DNA from 2 places in the Paraburkholderia sp. 35.1 genome. Region 2 is predicted to be linked to the other one. Evidence: riboswitches for the same ligand, from Rfam matches in the RefSeq annotation. Region 2 holds a riboswitch; the other holds the start of a gene.
The links. Region 2 has a riboswitch for glycine ahead of OKW27_RS22880 (D-amino acid dehydrogenase). Riboswitches for the same ligand answer to the same signal wherever they lie in the genome.
Positions count from the first base shown of each region.

Region 1: linked by a shared signal. The riboswitch ahead of gcvT (glycine cleavage system aminomethyltransferase GcvT) and the one ahead of OKW27_RS22880 (D-amino acid dehydrogenase) in region 2 are both predicted to bind glycine.

Region 1 covers NZ_JBNDMJ010000003.1:1,844,028-1,852,755, forward strand. The annotation lists gene OKW27_RS28705 (helix-turn-helix transcriptional regulator) at 1-31, opposite strand, end outside; tRNA gene OKW27_RS28710 (tRNA-Arg) at 257-332, opposite strand; gene OKW27_RS28715 (c-type cytochrome) at 641-1,558, shown strand; gene OKW27_RS28720 (UvrD-helicase domain-containing protein) at 1,679-3,769, opposite strand; gene OKW27_RS28725 (oxidoreductase) at 4,090-5,139, shown strand; gene OKW27_RS28730 (hypothetical protein) at 5,359-5,709, shown strand; glycine riboswitch at 5,929-6,030, shown strand; glycine riboswitch at 6,052-6,212, shown strand; gene gcvT (glycine cleavage system aminomethyltransferase GcvT) at 6,293-7,408, shown strand; gene gcvH (glycine cleavage system protein GcvH) at 7,468-7,848, shown strand; gene gcvP (aminomethyl-transferring glycine dehydrogenase) at 7,917-8,728, shown strand, end outside.
Region 2 covers NZ_JBNDMJ010000003.1:615,677-624,404, forward strand. The annotation lists gene OKW27_RS22845 (bifunctional 3-(3-hydroxy-phenyl)propionate/3-hydroxycinnamic acid hydroxylase) at 1-697, shown strand, start outside; gene OKW27_RS22850 (VOC family protein) at 698-1,639, shown strand; gene OKW27_RS22855 (fumarylacetoacetate hydrolase family protein) at 1,688-2,557, shown strand; gene OKW27_RS22860 (3-keto-5-aminohexanoate cleavage protein) at 2,581-3,525, shown strand; gene OKW27_RS22865 (nuclear transport factor 2 family protein) at 3,598-3,993, shown strand; partial or broken gene OKW27_RS22870 (IS256 family transposase) at 4,304-4,504, opposite strand; partial or broken gene OKW27_RS22875 (transposase) at 4,734-5,182, shown strand; gene OKW27_RS22880 (D-amino acid dehydrogenase) at 5,627-6,904, opposite strand; glycine riboswitch at 7,051-7,141, opposite strand; gene speB (agmatinase) at 7,438-8,415, shown strand; gene OKW27_RS22890 (LysR family transcriptional regulator) at 8,427-8,728, opposite strand, start outside.

The DNA.
Region 1 (8,728 bases), 1.2 Mb from region 2:
AAAGACGCAGTCCGAATTGTGTGTTTTCCATAGGAGTTCATCCGTGTCCGAATGGCTCCATTGTGGGAAATCGCACGGCGGCAACAAGAGGGGTGGATTTTGAAACCAGTTGCAAAACGCGGTATTCGATGCGGAGATGCACCGTGGCGTCGAACTTTGATGAGGAACGCGCGAGAACGCATTTCCGTACGTTTTCCGTACGACGGCAACAGAAAAGTTGCCCTATTCGCCAACTTGCTGTTTTATATATGCTTTTTGGTGCGCCCGGCTGGGATCGAACCAGCAACCCCTGCCTTCGGAGGGCAGTACTCTATCCATTGAGCTACGGGCGCTTCACCACAAAACTGCGGGGAATCTACGCGAAAGCGCGCCAACCAGAACGGACGCGACGCCAACGCGAGAGACCGCAAGGATACCCGGTTTCGGCCGAACCGTCCACAGGACGGCCTCCGACGCCCATCCGAGCGTCTTCCCCGAGCTCTGCCATCGTCCATGCCGATCCGGGTAAACGCCTGCTGAACACCGTCCTGGCCCCCTCGCCGCCGCCGAAAGCTTGCGTCTATAATCGTCCGTGGCTGATAAAGAACAAGAAGTTGCCGTCGCGCTGTACCGCTCACACACCCACGGAGACGAGACAAGCATGAGCGAAGCACCACACGGAGCCCCGATTAAAACCCCAGCACAGCTCATCGCCGCGGTCATCGCCGGGTTTGCTGTGCCGATCGTCATCATCGTTCTGCTCGCCGTCTACGTCGATAATTCGACGCGCACCGGCGCCGGCACCGACTCTCTCTCCGAAGCCGAAGTCACCTCCCGCATCCATCCGATCGCCCAAGTCGAGATCCGCGACGCCAACGCACCGCGCGTCTACAAGACCGGCGAGGAAGTCTACAAGGCGGTCTGCTCGGCGTGTCACGCGTCGGGTGCCGCAGGCGCGCCGAAATTCACCAACACCGCCGACTGGGCGCCGCGCATCGCGCAGGGCTTCGACACGCTGTGGCACACCGCGCTGTCCGGCAAGGGCGCCATGCCGCCGCGCGGCGGCACGAGCCCCGACGACTACAGTGACTTCGAGATCGCGCGCGCGGTCGTCTATATGGCGAACAATTCGGGCGCGAGCTTCCCCGAGCCGGCGCTGCCGGCATCCGGCGCGGCCGCGGCATCCGGCGCGGCAGCGGCATCCGGTGCAGCAGCGGCATCCGGTGCAGCAGGTGCATCGAATGCGGGCGCGGCCCAGGCCGCCGCGGCGATGGCCGCAATGGCCAGCGTGCCGCAGACTCCCGCCCCGGCAGCAGGTGGCGCGCAAAGCGCGGACGCCTCGCAGGCCGGCAAAGCGCTGTATCAGTCGGTATGCCAGGCCTGTCACGCGACCGGCGTGCTGAACGCGCCGAAGTTCGGTGACAAGGAAGCATGGGCGCCGCGCCTGAAGGACCCGATGAACACCGTCTATAACTACGCGCTGCACGGCAAGGGCGCGATGCCGCCGAAGGGCGGCTCGAACGCATCGGATGCGGACGTGAAGGCCGCGGTCGACTATATGGTCAGCGCGGTGAAGTAAAGCACGCGGCATCGGTCGTCGCTGAAATGAAAAATCCCTGCATGCGCTAACGCGATGCAGGGATTTTTTATGTGCAATCGCAAGCAACCGCACCTGGTGGGCACTTGCCGTCCCGCCCGCTCACGACTTCTGCAACAACGCCTTCAGGCTCGCGAGCCGGTCCTTCGGCGACATCGGCGCTTCTTCCGGTGTCGGCGGCGGCGCATCGTCGAGCAGCATTTCGTTGATGAAGCGCGACGCCTCGCAGACGACCGTCTCCCGCGCCCGCTTGCGCTTCTTGCACCAGTTCAGATGCAAGCTGCGCTGCGCGCGCGTGATCGCGACGTACATCAGCCGGCGTTCCTCCTCGATGCGCGCGTCATCGATCGGCTCGTCGTCCGCGCCGCCGCGATGCGGCATGATGCCTTCCTCGACGCCGACCAGGAACACGTGCGGATACTCGAGCCCCTTCGACGCATGCACGGTCGACAGCCGCACCGCATCCGGATCTTCCTCGCGGCCTTCGAGCATCGACATCAGCGCGACCGTCTGGATCAGCCCGAGCAGGTTCTTGCCGGTGTCGCCGAAGCCGTCGGCGGTGTCGTAGCCGGTCGCCTCGCTGCCGCTGCCGTGCTCCGGCTCTTCCTTCGTGCCCTTGCGCTTGAGCCACTCGATGAACTCCAGCACGTTCTGCCACTTCGCCTGCGCCTGGCGTTCGTCGAACGCGTCGTACAGATACGCTTCGTAGTGGATCGCCTCCATCAGCTCATTGAGTAGCGTGCCCGCCGCGTCCTTCTCCGCGCGGTCGCTCAGGCGCTGCATGAAGTCGCAGAACGCGCGCATCGGCTCGATCTGACGCGGCGACAGACGCGCCTCGATGCCGCCCATGTAAACCGCCTCGAACAGCGACACCTTCGCCTGACCCGCGAACGCGCCGAGCGCCTCCAGCGTCGTATTGCCGACGCCGCGACGCGGTGTCGTGATCGCGCGGATGAACGCGGGATCGTCGTTCGCGTTGGCGATCAGACGCAGGTACGCGCAGATGTCCTTGATCTCGGCCTTATCGAAGAACGACTGGCCGCCCGACAGCACGTACGGAATCCGTTCGCGGCGCAGCACCTGCTCGAAGATGCGCGCCTGGAAGTTGCCGCGATAGAGGATCGCGTAGTCGCGGAAATTCGCGCGCCGCTCGAACTTGTGCGCGGACAGCCGAAACACGACGGACTCCGCCTCGTGCTCCTCGTCGTTGCAGCCCGTCACCGTGATCGTGTCGCCCATACCGTGCTCGGACCACAGCTTCTTCTCGAACAGCTTCGGATTGTTCGCGATCACGTTGTTCGCGGCGCTCAGGATGCGCACCGTCGAGCGGTAATTCTGTTCGAGCTTGATCAGGTGCAGGTTCGGGAAATCCTTGCCGAGCTGGCCGAGGTTTTCGAGGGTCGCGCCGCGCCAGCCGTAGATCGCCTGATCGTCGTCGCCGACCGCCGTGAACGCCGCGCGCTTGCCGGCCAGGAGCTTCACCAGTTCGTACTGGCATGCGTTGGTGTCCTGATACTCGTCGATCAGCAGATAGCGCAGCTTGTTCTGCCAGCGGTCGCGCACCTGCTCGTTGTTCGCGAACAGTTCGGCGGGCAGACGGATCAGATCGTCGAAATCGACCGCCTGGTACGCATGCAGCGTCGCCACGTAGTTGCGATAGACGATCGCCGCCTGATGCTCGTCCTCGGTCGAGGCGGTCGCGATCGCCTGCTCGGGCATGATCAGGCCATTCTTCCACAGCGAGATGATCGACTGGATCTTGCGAATGAAGCCCTTGTCCGTCGAGCCGACCTGCTCCTGGATCATGCCGAAGCAGTCGTCGGAATCCATGATCGAGAACTGCGGCTTCAGGCCGACATGCTCCGCCTCCTGACGCAAAATCTGCACGCCGAGCGAGTGGAAGGTACACACCGTCAGCTGGTTCACGGGCACCTTGCGGCCTTCCTTTCCGGGTGAGGTCAGCGTCTTGCCTTCGAGCAGCTTGCCGACGCGCTCGCGCATCTCCGCCGCGGCCTTGTTCGTGAACGTGACGGCGGCGATGTGGCGTGGCTCGAAGCCCTTCGCTTCGATCAGGTGCGCGATTTTCTGCGTGATCACGCGCGTCTTGCCGCTGCCGGCGCCGGCGAGCACGAGACAGGGACCGTCGAGATAACGGACCGCTTCACTTTGAGCGGGGTTCAGGCCTGCGGACATCGTTTGTGGACGGGTAATACGGTTGAGGGCCGCTGAGGTCGGACCGGCGGGTGGCGCCGGCCGAAGGCCCGGGGCATGCTGCGCGGCGCAGTGCGCGCGAGAGGTGCGATGTTAACATGGCCACTGCGATGGCCACCGCGATGGCCACCGCGATGGACGCCCTCGTTGGATGCCTCGATGGTTCGGACGCCCCGACGGGCTGCGCGCAACGCCGGCAGTCATGCTCAGCCCCCAGTCCAGCCCACAAATGCCACAATGACCAGATTGCGCGCCGCCGCCGCGGTGGCAAGGCGGCGCGCCGCTCCTCCAGGAAGACTCGCATGTCCGCATCGCTGAAAATTGGATTGATGGGCTACGGCTTCGCCGGCGCGACGTTTCACGCACCGGTGATCGAACACTGCGGACGCGCGAGGGTCGCCGCGATTGCGACCGGGCAATCCGAGCGCGCGCACGCCGACTTTCCGCACGCGAAAATCGTCGCCGATCTCGACGCGCTGCTCGCGCTCGACGACATCGACTGCGTCGTGATCGCGACGCCCAACGACACCCACTTCGACCTCGCGCGCCGCACCCTCGAAGCCGGCAAGCACGTGGTCGTCGACAAGCCTGTCACGCTGAGCGCCGCCGACGCCCACACGCTTGCCAATATCGCGCTCGCGCGCGGCAAGCTGTTCGCGCCCTTTCACAACCGCCGCTGGGACGGCGATTTTCTGACCGTGCGCGATCTGCTCGCGCGCGTGGAACTGGGTCGCCTCACGCAGTACGAATCGCATTTCGACCGCTTCCGGCCGGGCGTGCGTCAGCGCTGGCGCGAAGACGTGACGCGCGGCGGCGGTCTGCTGTTCGATCTCGGTCCGCATCTGATCGACCAGGCGCTCGCCCTCTTCGGCGCGCCGAAGACCGTATCGGCGACGGTGCGCACCCATCGCGACGACGCAAGTGCACCCGACTACGTGCACATTCAGCTCGGCTACGACGAGTTCGAGGTCGTGCTGCACGCAAGCGCGTTGACCGCGTTGCCGGGAGCGCGCTTTGCGATCCACGGCACGCGCGGCAGCTACGTGAAGTACGGCCTCGACACCCAGGAAGATCAGCTGAAAGCGGGCCTGCGCCCCGGCGACGCAGGCTTCGGCGCCGGCAACAGCCCCGGCGTGCTGCGCGTGCTCGAAGGCGACGAGGAAGTCGAGTGCGAATTGCCGACCCGCAACGGCGAGTACGCAGGCTTCTATATTGCGTTGGCCGACGCGATCCAGAACCGCGTCGCATTTCCGATCAGCACGCGCGACGCGGTCGACGTGATGACGATCATCGACCTGGCCGCGCGCAGTTCCGAGCAGGGTGTGCGACTGCCGTTCGAGCGCATTCGCTGAACCCCGCCCCGCTGTGCGTCGACACCGCGCCACCACGATCTGTGTACCAAAAACGGGACCGCCTTTAGCGCCGCGAACGCTGTCGGCGCTGGCTTTCCTGACGTTCCGAAAAAGGAACATAACGTTACAAATTCGCCCGCTGCAGAGTCAGCGGGCATTCTTCGTCAGCCGTTGCTAGTGAGGTAGCAACCCAACACGACAACGACTCCGGGAGAATCCATGTCTCGAATCATCCGTGCCCTTGTTGCATGCGCGCTGCTCGGCTCCGTCGCCGCCTGCGTGGTAACGCCCCCGCCGACGCCGCATCCGGGCCCGACTCCGCAGCAGATCGCGGACCAGCGTCTGCATCAGGTCGACGGCCGCATCGACAATCTCGCGCACCGTATCGATAACCGCGTGAATCAGGGCTATTACCCGCCGCCGCAAGGCGCCGCGCTGCATCATCGTCTCGAGACGATTCGCCAGGAAGCGCATGACATGGCCGCCCAGCATGGCGGCGGTTTGTCCGCGGAAGAACAGCGCGTGCTGAATCAGGAACTGGACAATGCGGCTCATGCGATCGGCGAGTGAGTCAGCGAGCAAGTGGGCAAACCGAATCGGCAAACGAGCCACCAGGTGAGCCCCCACTACCGCTCATCGTGCGGTCACGGATGGCACCGGGAGAAGCAACTGAAAAGCGCGGGCACCACGGTCCGCGCTTTTCTTTTTGACGCCCCCGAACAGCCACAGCCGGCCCCACACCGCTCCCGGGCCTTTATTTGACAAGCCCCGGCCCGTCGCGTAAATTCGCCGCACGCGTCGGGAGAGCGTGCTGGCAGGCGAAAAATCGCAGGCCGCGCCGCCGAAGGGGCACACCCGCAAACTCTCAGGCAAAAGGACCGACCGCGTCGAAAAACCCGTCTTCCGGCGGCTTTTTCGCACTCTGGAGAGCGGCAGTAGCCATCCGCGTCGCACGTCGTGCACCGCAGGCAGGCTGCCCACCGAAGGGGCGCGCGTTTCACCGTGACGGATCGAGCTCATTGAGCCAGTCGCGGCGGCGCAATCTCTCAGGTATCGAGGACAGAGGGGTCATGCAGAACCACGCTCGCAGGCACACGGCCGCGAGGCAGTGCGCCGCATGGCCTTTTTTGTTTCGCGAGATGCCCGAGGCCCCATGACCGAACTCAAACACACCCCGCTCCACGCCGCTCACCGCGCGCTCAATGCTCGCATGGTCGACTTCGGCGGCTGGGACATGCCCGTCAACTACGGCTCGCAGATCGAGGAACATCGCGCGGTGCGTACCGACGCCGGCATGTTCGACGTGTCCCACATGTGCGTGGTCGACTTCACCGGCGAGCGCGTCCGCGCGTTCTTCGAATACGCGCTCGCGAACAACGTCGCGAAGCTGCAAACGCCGGGCCGCGCGCTCTACTCCTGCATGCTGAATCCGAACGGCGGCGTGATCGACGACCTGATCGTCTATTACTTCGCCGAAGACCACTTCCGCGTGGTCGTCAACGCCGGCACCGCCGACAAAGACATCGCCTGGTTCGGCCAGCTCAACGCGGGCGGCTTCGGTCTCACCATCACGCCGCGCCGCGATCTGGCGATCGTCGCCGTGCAAGGCCCGAACGCACGCGAAAAGGCCTGGCAAACCGTGCCGGCCGCGCGCGCCGCGACTGAAACGCTGAAGCCGTTCAACGCCGCGCGCGTCGACGGCACGCCGTTCGGCGAGCTGACCGTCGCGCGCACCGGCTATACCGGTGAAGACGGCTTCGAGATCATCGTGCCGGCTACCCACGTCGAAGCGCTGTGGAATGCGCTCGCGGCCCACGGCGTGCGCCCGGCCGGTCTCGGCGCGCGCGATACGCTGCGCCTCGAAGCCGGCATGAACCTGTACGGCCAGGACATGGACGACAATGTCTCGCCGCTCGACGCGGGCCTCGCATGGACCGTCGACCTGGCCTCGCCGCGCGAGTTCGTCGGCAAGAGCAGCCTCGAAGCCGACGGCTCGCGCGCCGCGTTCGTCGGCCTGATCCTGCTGAAGGAAAACGGCAAGGCCGCGGGCGTGCTGCGCGCACATCAGAAAGTCGTCACGCCGCACGGCGGCGGCGAAATCACCAGCGGCACGTTCTCGCCGACCATGCAGGAATCGATCGCCTTCGCGCGCGTGCCGAAAGGCGTGCAGCCGGGCGACACCGTGCACGTCCAGATTCGCGACAAAGCCTGTCCCGCAAGCGTGGTAAAACTGCCGTTCGTGCGCAACGGCAAGGTGCTGGCGGTCTGAGCGGCCGGCGCACGCCCCTAAATTCAAACACTACCGAACATACCGTTCAGGAGCATCCAATGAGCATCCCGGCCGAACTGAAATACACCGAATCGCACGAATGGGTCCGCACCGAAGCGGACGGCACGCTGACGGTCGGTATCACCGACCACGCGCAGGAAGCGCTCGGCGACATCGTCTTCTTCGAAGTCCAGGAACTCGGCAAGTCCGTGACCGCGGGCGACACCGTCGCCGTGATCGAATCGGTGAAGGCCGCCTCCGATATCTACGCGCCGGTCTCGGGCGAAGTCATCGAGGCGAACACGACCGTCGCCGACTCGCCCGACACCGTCAACAGCACGCCGTACGACAGCTGGCTGTTCAAGATCAAGCCGGCCGCCGATGCGTCGCTCGACCGTCTGCTCGACGCCGAGGCGTACGCGAAGTCGATCGGCGCCTGAGTCGCCGTTTGTTTTAACCGTCAGGCGCGGCGCTCGCACAACGGCGCGCCGCGCCGCCAGGAACACCCATGAAGCTCGAACACCCGGATCGTCTGATGAACCGCACTCCTCTCTCGCTCGCCGCGCTCGAAGTGCACGACGCCTTCGCCGAACGGCATATCGGCCCGGATACGGCCGACCAGCAAGCGATGCTCGAAGCACTCGGCTTCGCGTCGCGCGCGGCATTGATCGACGCCGTCATCCCGAAGACGATCCGCCGCACCGAAACGCTGCCGCTCGGCCCCTTCGCGCAACCGAAGAGCGAAGCCGAAGCGCTCGCCGCCTTGCGCGAGCTCGCGGACAAGAACCAGGTGTTCCGCTCCTACATCGGCCAGGGCTATTACAACGCCCATACGCCGACGGTGATCCTGCGCAACGTGCTCGAAAATCCGGCGTGGTACACCGCGTACACGCCGTACCAGCCTGAAATTTCCCAAGGCCGTCTGGAAGCGCTCCTGAACTTCCAGCAGATGGTCACCGACCTGACCGGCCTCGCGATCTCGAACGCATCGCTGCTCGACGAAGCGACCGCCGCCGCCGAAGCGATGACGCTGCTGCAACGCGTCGGCAAACCGAAGTCGAACGTGTTCTTCGTTGCCGACGACGTGCTGCCGCAGACCATCGAAGTCGTGAAGACGCGCGCGACGCCGGTCGGCATCGAAGTGAAAGTCGGCCCGGCCGCTGAAGCCGCCGACGCCAACGCATTCGGCGTGCTGCTGCAATACCCGGGCGTGAACGGCGACGTGCGCGACTACCGCGCGCTGACCGAAGCGATCCACGCGGCGGGCGGCCATGTCGTCGTCGCCGCCGACCTGCTCGCGCTGACGCTGCTTACGCCGCC
Region 2 (8,728 bases):
TCTGATGCCGCCGTTCGCGGGGCAAGGCATGTGCAGCGGTCTGCGCGACGCGGCGGCGCTTGCATGGCGGCTCGACGCGATTCTCGCGGGCAAAGGCAGCGACGCGCTGCTCGACAGCTATGGTCCCGAGCGATCGAACCACGTGCGCGAGATCATCAACTTCTCGATCGAACTGGGCAAGGTGATCTGCATCACCAATCCCGACGCGGCCGCCGCACGCGACCTCCAGATGCTGTCCGCGCAGGCGACACCGGGCTTCCGGCCGCCCGAGGCGCCGCGACCGCGTCTCGGCGCGGGATTGTATGAAGCGGAAACACCGGGCAGCGGCTGCCTGACGCCGCAAGGCCTCGTCGAGATCAACGGCCGGCGCGGCCTGTTCGACGATGTGTTCGGCGTTGGCTTCGCCTTGATTGCGACGAATAAATCCGTGCTCGATGCGCTTAGCTTGACTAACCGGCAGGCGCTGGATGAGCGCGGCGTGATCGTCACGCATTTCGGCGAAGGCGGCTTCGTCGACATCAACGGTGCGTATGCCGACTACTTCGCGCAACTCGGCGTGGCGGCGGTGATCGCACGTCCGGACTTCTACAGCTATGGCGCGGCCCGCACGACTGGCGAACTCGATGCGCTCGTCGACGCCTGGCGGTATGCGATGCAACCCGACACTGAAACCACCCCACAAGGCCAAGAGACCTAAATGACCCAAGAACGCAGGCGCGACCGCCTCGGCATTCATTCGATCGGCGCCTTCAGCATGAGCGTGCCGTCACTCGACGATGCACGGCGCTTCTATACAGCCTTTGGGCTCGACGTCCAATCGGAAGGCCACAAGGGTCTGCTGATCCGCACGTTTGGATCGTCGCATGTGTGGGGCCGCATTAAGGAAGGGCCGCGCAAGAAGATCGACTGGCTCACGCTACACTGCTTCGAGGACGAACTCGACGCGCTGCGCGCGCGTGCAGTCGTGGTCGGCGTTGAGATCATCGCGCCGCCCGAAGGCGCTGACGCCGAGGGTTTCTGGATTCGCAATCCCGACGGCGTCGCGTTGCAGATCCGCCCCGGCGCCAAGACGACGCTCGACGAAGCGAGCCACGCGAGCCCGGCGCTGCCCGTCAACGGCGTGCGTTGCGCGCCCTACCGTCGCAGCACGAAGCGCATAGAGCCTACGCGGCTCTCGCACATTGCGTTCGCGACACCGAACGTCCCCGCGCAGATCGATTTCTGCGAGCGCGTGCTCGGCCTGCGCCTCTCGGACCGCTCCGGCGACGGCGTTGCGTTCATCCACGCGCCGCACGGCGGCGACCATCACCTGTTCGCCTTCGCAATGAGTTCGGGCCCGGCGCTGCATCACCTGAGCTGGGATGTCCCGACCGTCGAGGAAGTCGGTCTCGGCTACATGCAGATGGCCGCCGCCGGTTACAGCGAAGGCTGGGGCGTGGGCCGTCACGTGCTCGGCTCCAACTACTTCTACTACGTACTGGACCCGTGGGGCAGCTTTTGCGAGTACAGCGCGACGATGGATTTCATCCCCGCTTCGGTGGACTGGGTCGCGGAAGATCACGCGCCGGAGGATGGCATGTACCTGTGGGGTCCCGATCTGCCCGCGATCTTCTTCGCCAATTCGGAACACGGTGTCTGACGCGCAGAGCGCACCCGTCACCATTCAACACTCTTTAGCAGGACTTCAATGAAACTCGTCACTTTTCAATGCCGCGGATATCAATCGATCGGTAAGGTAGAAGGCCAGCAGGTTATCGATCTGCCCGCCAGCGACGGCAGATTGCCCCGCACCATGCTGGAACTGCTGCAGGGCGGCCCCGCGCTCATGCAATACGTCAGGAACGTGCGCATCGAGGACGCCGTCACGTACCCGCTTTCGGACGTGCGACTCGACGCGCCGGTGCCGAACCCGTCGAAGTTCCTCGCGATCGGCATGAACTATCGCCGCCATGTCGAGGAAGCGAAAGCGGCAGGCATCCAGGTGCCGGACAGCCAGGTCTGGTTCAACAAGCAGGTCTCGTGCGTGAACGGCCCGTTCGACCCCGTGCAAATGCCGAAGGTATCGGACAAGCTCGACTATGAAGCGGAACTGGGCGTCGTCATCGGCCGCCGCTGCCGTCACGTGTCGGAAGCCGAGGCCGCGTCGGTCGTCGCCGGTTATGTCGTGTGCAACGACGTTTCGGTACGCGACTGGCAGATGCGCTCGCCGACGATGATGCTCGGCAAGTCGTTCAACACGCACGGCCCGTTTGGTCCGTGGCTCGTGACGCCGGATGAAATCGCCGATCCGCACGCGCTGCAAATGCGCATGCTCGTGAACGGCGAATGCCGTCAGGAAGTTCGCACCGGCGAGATGATCTACAACGTCTGGCAGCAGATCGCTTATCTCTCGACCGTCATGACGCTCGAACCGGGCGACGTGATCGCGACGGGCACGCCGTCGGGCGTGGGTGGCGCAGCCAAGCCGCCGCGTTTCCTCAATATCGGCGACGTGCTGCGCGTGGAGATCGAGGGCATCGGACACATTGAAAACGTCGTCGTGGCCGAGCCGGTCTGATCGACTCAACGGAGAAAAAATACTTGGCACGTAAAGTCATCATTACCTGTGCAATCACGGGATCGATTCATACGCCGAGCATGTCGCCGCATCTGCCGGTGACGCCCGACGACATCGCACGCGAAGCCATTGCCGCGGCAGAGGCAGGCGCGTCCATTCTGCATCTCCACGCGCGTCATGCCGAAGACGGACGCCCGGCGTTCGACCCGTCGGTGTATCGTCAATTCCTGCCGCGCATTCACGCGGCAACCGACGCGGTGATCAACCTCACCACGGGCGGCGCGGTCAATATGACGCTGGACGAACGCCTCGCCGGCGCGCTCGACATTTCGGCCGAGATGGCGTCCTGCAACATGGGTTCGCTGAACTTCGGGATCTTCCCGGTTCTCGACAAGCTGAAAGAGTTCAAATACTCGTGGGAAAATGACTTTATCGAAAGCACGCGGCGTGCGATTTTCCGCAATACGTTCGCGGATATCGAAGAAGTATTCGAGCGGCTGGGTGATGCGCACGGCACGCGCTTCGAATTCGAGTGCTACGACGTGGGGCATCTCTACAACCTGAAGCACTTCGTCGATCGCGGGCTCGTCAAAGGTCCGATCTTCCTGCAGTTCGTGCTGGGCATTCTGGGTGGCATTGGCGCGGATCCCGAGAATCTCGTGCACATGAAGCGCATTGCGGACAAGCTGTTCGGCGACAACTATCAGTGGTCAGTGCTCGGCGCCGGCAAACATCAGATGCCGCTGATTACGCAGGCCGCGCTGATGGGTGGCAACGTACGTGTCGGCCTTGAGGATTCCCTCATGATCGGTCCGGGCAAGCTCGCCACCTCGAACGCCCAGCAGGTCGAATTGATTCGCGACATTCTCACGCGCCTTGGTCTGGAAATCGCGACTCCCGCGGAAGCACGCGAAATGCTCGGCCTCAAGGGTCGCGACAAGACGCGTCTGGACGCAATCAGCCAGTAAGGTAAGCATCGGCGCGCGACGGCATTGCGACTGGCGCACCGTCGCGCGCAATCGGGAAAAAAGGACATATCGATGAATCATGGCGAAGACGCAGACATCATTCATCAACTCGAAGAAGCGCGATGCGCCGCAATGCTGGCGGGCGACGCGGCCACGCTGCGCGATCTGTTCGAAGAAGGCCTCGTCTATATCCATTCGACAGGCACGCGCGACAGCCGCGAAAGCTACCTCGACAAGCTCACGAGCGGCGCGATGCGTTACGAAGCAGTGAAGTTCGACTTGAGCGAGATTCAGACGGGTGAACGCTTCGCGCTGGTGTGCGGCTCCATGACGGCGAGCGTGCGCATCGCAAGCGGGACGATAGCGGTTGCGAGCCAGTACGAAGCCGTCTGGATGAGGACGAACGGCACGTGGCGTCTAAGCGTCATTCAGGGGTTTCATTCCGAAGCAGACGCCGGCCGACGCTGAAAATCGTTCACGTCAGAAAGAATTCTTCAATTATACAAACATAGGAATCCCCAGCAAACATCACCGCGAATATTCTGCTCGCCCTTCGGGGGGGCGTTGAGAACCGAGGTCCATGCTTTCCTGGTCACGGCGCAGGACGCGCTGAACGAACTGGCGCCAGCAGAGGTATTGGCCGGCGCTCCGTTCGAGACACGCGCGTCCCTGCATGCGAGTCAGCAAAGGCTCCTGCAACTGCCCTCGAACGAGCGGCAGCGCAAGGTCCTTGCGTTGATCAACGGACCGGGAACAGCCATGGCCGCATGAACGGCTAGCCGTTGCGCACAACTGCCCGTCGGCCCTCGATCGACTTCACATTCGAATACTGCTCGAGCATCGCCGCCAGTTCCGCCTCGATTGCCTGCTGGATGATTCGTCGCGCCCCTTGCTGGATCAGATCGTCCAGACCCGGCGCCCCCTTGATTTCCGCGTCCGTCGTTTGACCGCTCTTCGTTTCCTGAGTATGTTTCGCGATGGTGGTGGAGTTCGATTGGGAAAGTGTTACCGTGGAAAGCAACATTCTCCTTCAATCGCCACCGCCTTCTCCTGCCTCCCGCCTACGCCGCGTACACCACTTTCAACGATAGCTCGGGAGATAAGCTCGAAAGTGGTGTACGGGGGAGTTGAGGCGTGAAGTTGAAGGCGGTGGAGGTTTCAGCTGAGAATCTGATTGTCAAAGTCGGAAACCAGCAAACAACAAACCATCCACCATGAAACCGCCGTATGTGAGGAAGTCGCCGCGCGTAAGTGCCGCACTGCCATGCTTTATCTGAAAGGGATCTCGACAGGCGACATGAGCGAGGCGCTGAGCGTGTTGCTGGGCGAGGACGCCAAGGGGCTGTCGGCGAACGTGGTGAGCCGCCTGAAGGCGCAGTGGGCCGACGAACATGCGAACTGGAGCCGGCGCGATCTGACGAAGTCGCGCTACGTGTACTGGTGGGTCGACGGCATTCACACGGGGCTGCGCAGCGAGAACTCGGACGGCCAATGCCTGCTGGTGATCATCGGCGTGAGGCCGGATGGACGCAAGGAGCGTGTGGCGATCGGTGACGGGTATCGCGAATCGAAGGCGTCATGGCAAGAGCTGCTGCTCGATCTGAAAGCGCGCGGCTTGCAGGCCGGCCTGCTGCTGGCCGTCGGCGACGGTGCGATGGCCGCCGCTTGACTGTCGCTTAAACTGGCCGGGCGAATGACTCTTGATGGCCGACGGCTGCCTGTGGGCGCTGGCGCCGCAAAACTGCCCTTCACCGAAATGCGCAGCTTACCCGACGGCCGCTTTCGGCTAACATTGGGAACCGCGGCTCTCGGCCAGCAAGAGACAATCGCGAAGCGCCACCGAACGTCCGTTCCTCCGTGCACTCTAGTCGTTAAGACGCGGGCATCGCGCTCGCCTATATGGGTGATCGGCGATAAATTGCGGTCGGCAATCTCCATGGGCAACCGATTTTTAGCGCGGCGATCAAGGCCACAATTTCAAAATTTGATATCTACCCCCGCAAAGAACCCGGACGTTTTGACAATCTCTGTAGAGAGCGACTCTTAAGATCTCGAGACCCCGCGGCAACGCGGGGTCTGTGATGTTGTCTGGAAATGCTTATCAGGCGTTGACCGCCAGGCCTTTTCGAGTTGTCGCGGGCTTCACGCTCGCCAAGTTGGGCATACTACCGGCCATGAGTTCCGCAACAGCTTCCGCAGTCGCTGCCGAGAGGGTCCACCCTAAATGCCCGTGTCCGGTGTTGTAGAAAATGTTGCGTCGACGACCGGAGCCTACCTTGGGCAACATGCCCGGCAACATGGGGCGCAGGCCAGCCCACGGAATGACGCGCGCCGTCGACATGTCCGGGAAATGAGTACGCGTCCAATTGACGAGGGGCTGGATTCGATCCGAGCGGATGTCACGGTTTATGCCGTTCAACTCAGCCGTTCCAGCAACACGGAAGCGATCAACGCCGAGACGGCTCGTGACAATCTTGGCGTTGTCGTCAAGCAGGCTGACCCAAGGCGCGGAGTGCTGGCTTTCGGTATCGTCGAGGCACACCGTGATCGAATAGCCCTTCACCGGATAGACGTTCACGTGGTCTCCCACATACGCGGCTAGCGCACGACTTCCGACACCCGCACAAATCACTACCCGGTCGAAGCTATCAGTATCAGTCTGACTTTCATGCGTGAAAGCAATCCTTAGTTCACCCTCCGCGGCCTCGGAGATGGACCCCACGCTCGCGTCGTAGCGGAACTCGACACCCAACCGCACGCAGGCTTCAGCAAGACCACGCGTGAACTTATGAATGTCGCCGGTCGAATCCGACTCGGTGAAGAAGCCGCCGTGGAACTGCCCATGAAGTGCCGGCTCAAGGGCGCGGATTTCGTCGGGCGTCACCGGACGCCGGTCAAGGCCGCCTTCACGTAGCAATGCATTGACCTTCGTCGCTGCTTCGAACTCCTTCTGGGTAGCGTAGAAATGCAAGATGCCACGTCGTTCAAGGTCGAAATCGATGTGCTCCCGTTCGGCGATCGAGAACATATGCTGACGTGCAGCGATGGCTAGCCGCACCGTCTCGATCGTGTTGCTGCGATAGTTCGGAATCTGGCGCAGGAACTCACCGATCCAGCTGTACTTGTGCCAACTCGGCCGCGGATTCATGAGGAGCGGAGCGTCGCGGCTAAACATCCAACGCAGGCCTTTCAGCACTGTAGAGCGGCTGTTCCAGACCTCAGCGTTGCTGGCCGATAGTTGTCCGCCGTTGGCAAATGACGTTTCCATTGCCGCATAGCGATGACGTTCGAAAACCGTGACGCGGTAACCGCGCCGAGCGAGGGCGTAAGCAGTGGTGACGCCCGTAATTCCGGCGCCAATGATGGCAATATGGGACATGACATGGTCCAGTGTTCGTTGAGCATCGCCGGCCGATGTTTACCGGCGCCAATGCCCCATCTGTCCATGTACCTGAGAGTTTCGCTATTACCGGTTACGGTAGTAGCTCCCCTTCGGTGGGCGCGCATGCGCCGCTCTCCAGATGTTCTCGCTGCACGGTCCTTTTGCCTGAGAGTTTCCGGGGCGGTTGCTCCGTCGGCGTCGTCGCGGGTGGACGATCTCTCCCGTACTTCGTTGTAGAACAGCGCAAGGCTACTCGCTCAAATAAGCGACAGCAAGTCTTTTCAAATAGACGGCGGTCAACTTCCCGCTCGGGTGCGTGAGCGGCTCCATCGCGGTCTGGCGGGGTCTGCAATGCTTCGGACTATCCCGAAGTGTGTTTCTGATCTTTGGCATTTTTCCGTTGAATTTTTTTGCATAGACTCCGTTCCAGATGTACCGCTCGCTCGTCACCACGGACGACGCTGCGGCGGTGAAGAGGGCGCCCGGTGCGCCGCACCTATCTGAACCAACGACAGGACGAACGCAATATCATGTCTGAAAACAGCTACGAAACCGGTCGGCTCAATTTGCCCTTTGTTGGAATCTGCACGTTCGCGAAGTCTCCGCTGTGTCTTGACTGGGACAAAATCGATGCGGACGTCGCGGTAATGGGCGCTCCTTTCGACTGCGGTACGCAGTGGCGGGCGGGTGCCAGGTTCGGTCCGCGCTCGATCCGGGATGCGTCGACGCTGTTCTCATTCGGACACGGCGGCGCATATGACTTCGAAGACGACGTCGTCTACCTGCCCAGCAACGAAGTTCGCATTGTCGATATCGGTGATGCGGACATGGTGCACACCAACACGGAGAAGAGTCACGCCAACATCGAGTACGGCGTGCGCAAGATCCTGGAGGCGGGCGCGTTGCCGGTGGTGATGGGAGGCGATCACTCGATCAACATTCCGTGCATCAATGCATTCGAAGGTCAGGAGCCGTTTCACATCGTCCATATCGACGCCCACCTCGATTTCGTCGACGAGCGCCATGGCGTGCGCCATGGCCACGGTAATCCGCTGCGGCGTGCGGCGGAAAAAAGCGTGGTATCGGGCATGACGCAAGTCGGCATCCGCAACGTGTCGTCTACTGCGCGCGAAGGCTACGCACAGGCACGCGAGATGGGCTCGGACATTATCTCGGTGCGCGACCTTCGGCGCCTCGGCATCCAGGGCGTCCTGGACCGTATCCCGAAGGGCGTGCGCTATTACCTGACCATCGATATCGATGGCTTTGATCCGTCGATCGCACCCGGCACGGGCACGCCGAGCCACGGCGGCCTGCTGTATTACGAAGGACTCGAACTCTTCGCTGGACTTGCTGAGCAGGGTGACGTGATCGGCATCGACCTCGTGGAAGTCGCGCCCGACTACGACCATTCGGGTTCGACGTCGATCCTGGCGGCGCAACTGCTGCTGAACACGATTGGCCGCGTGATGCATCAACGCAAAGTCAAACGAAACCTTTCCCGTTAAGTTCCCGTTAGCTATTTGCTGCTGCGCGCGGCGCGCTCCACTTTCCTGGCCGCCGCTCGCAGCTGGTCGCAAAAGGCCTGAACGACTCGCGCCGATTCGGCGCCTTTGCGCGTGATGATCTGAAAGTCCAGATGTGTCACATAGTGCTCGGGATCGATGCGTGCCAATAGTCCACCGTCTACCCAAGGCTGCGCATAGTGAGGCGGCAGAAAGCCCACATAGTTGCCCGACAGGATGAGCATCGCGCGGCCTTCGACGTTGTCGACCGAGGCCGCGGCCTGCGCCATGTGCAGCAGCTTGAGCTCCTGGCTGC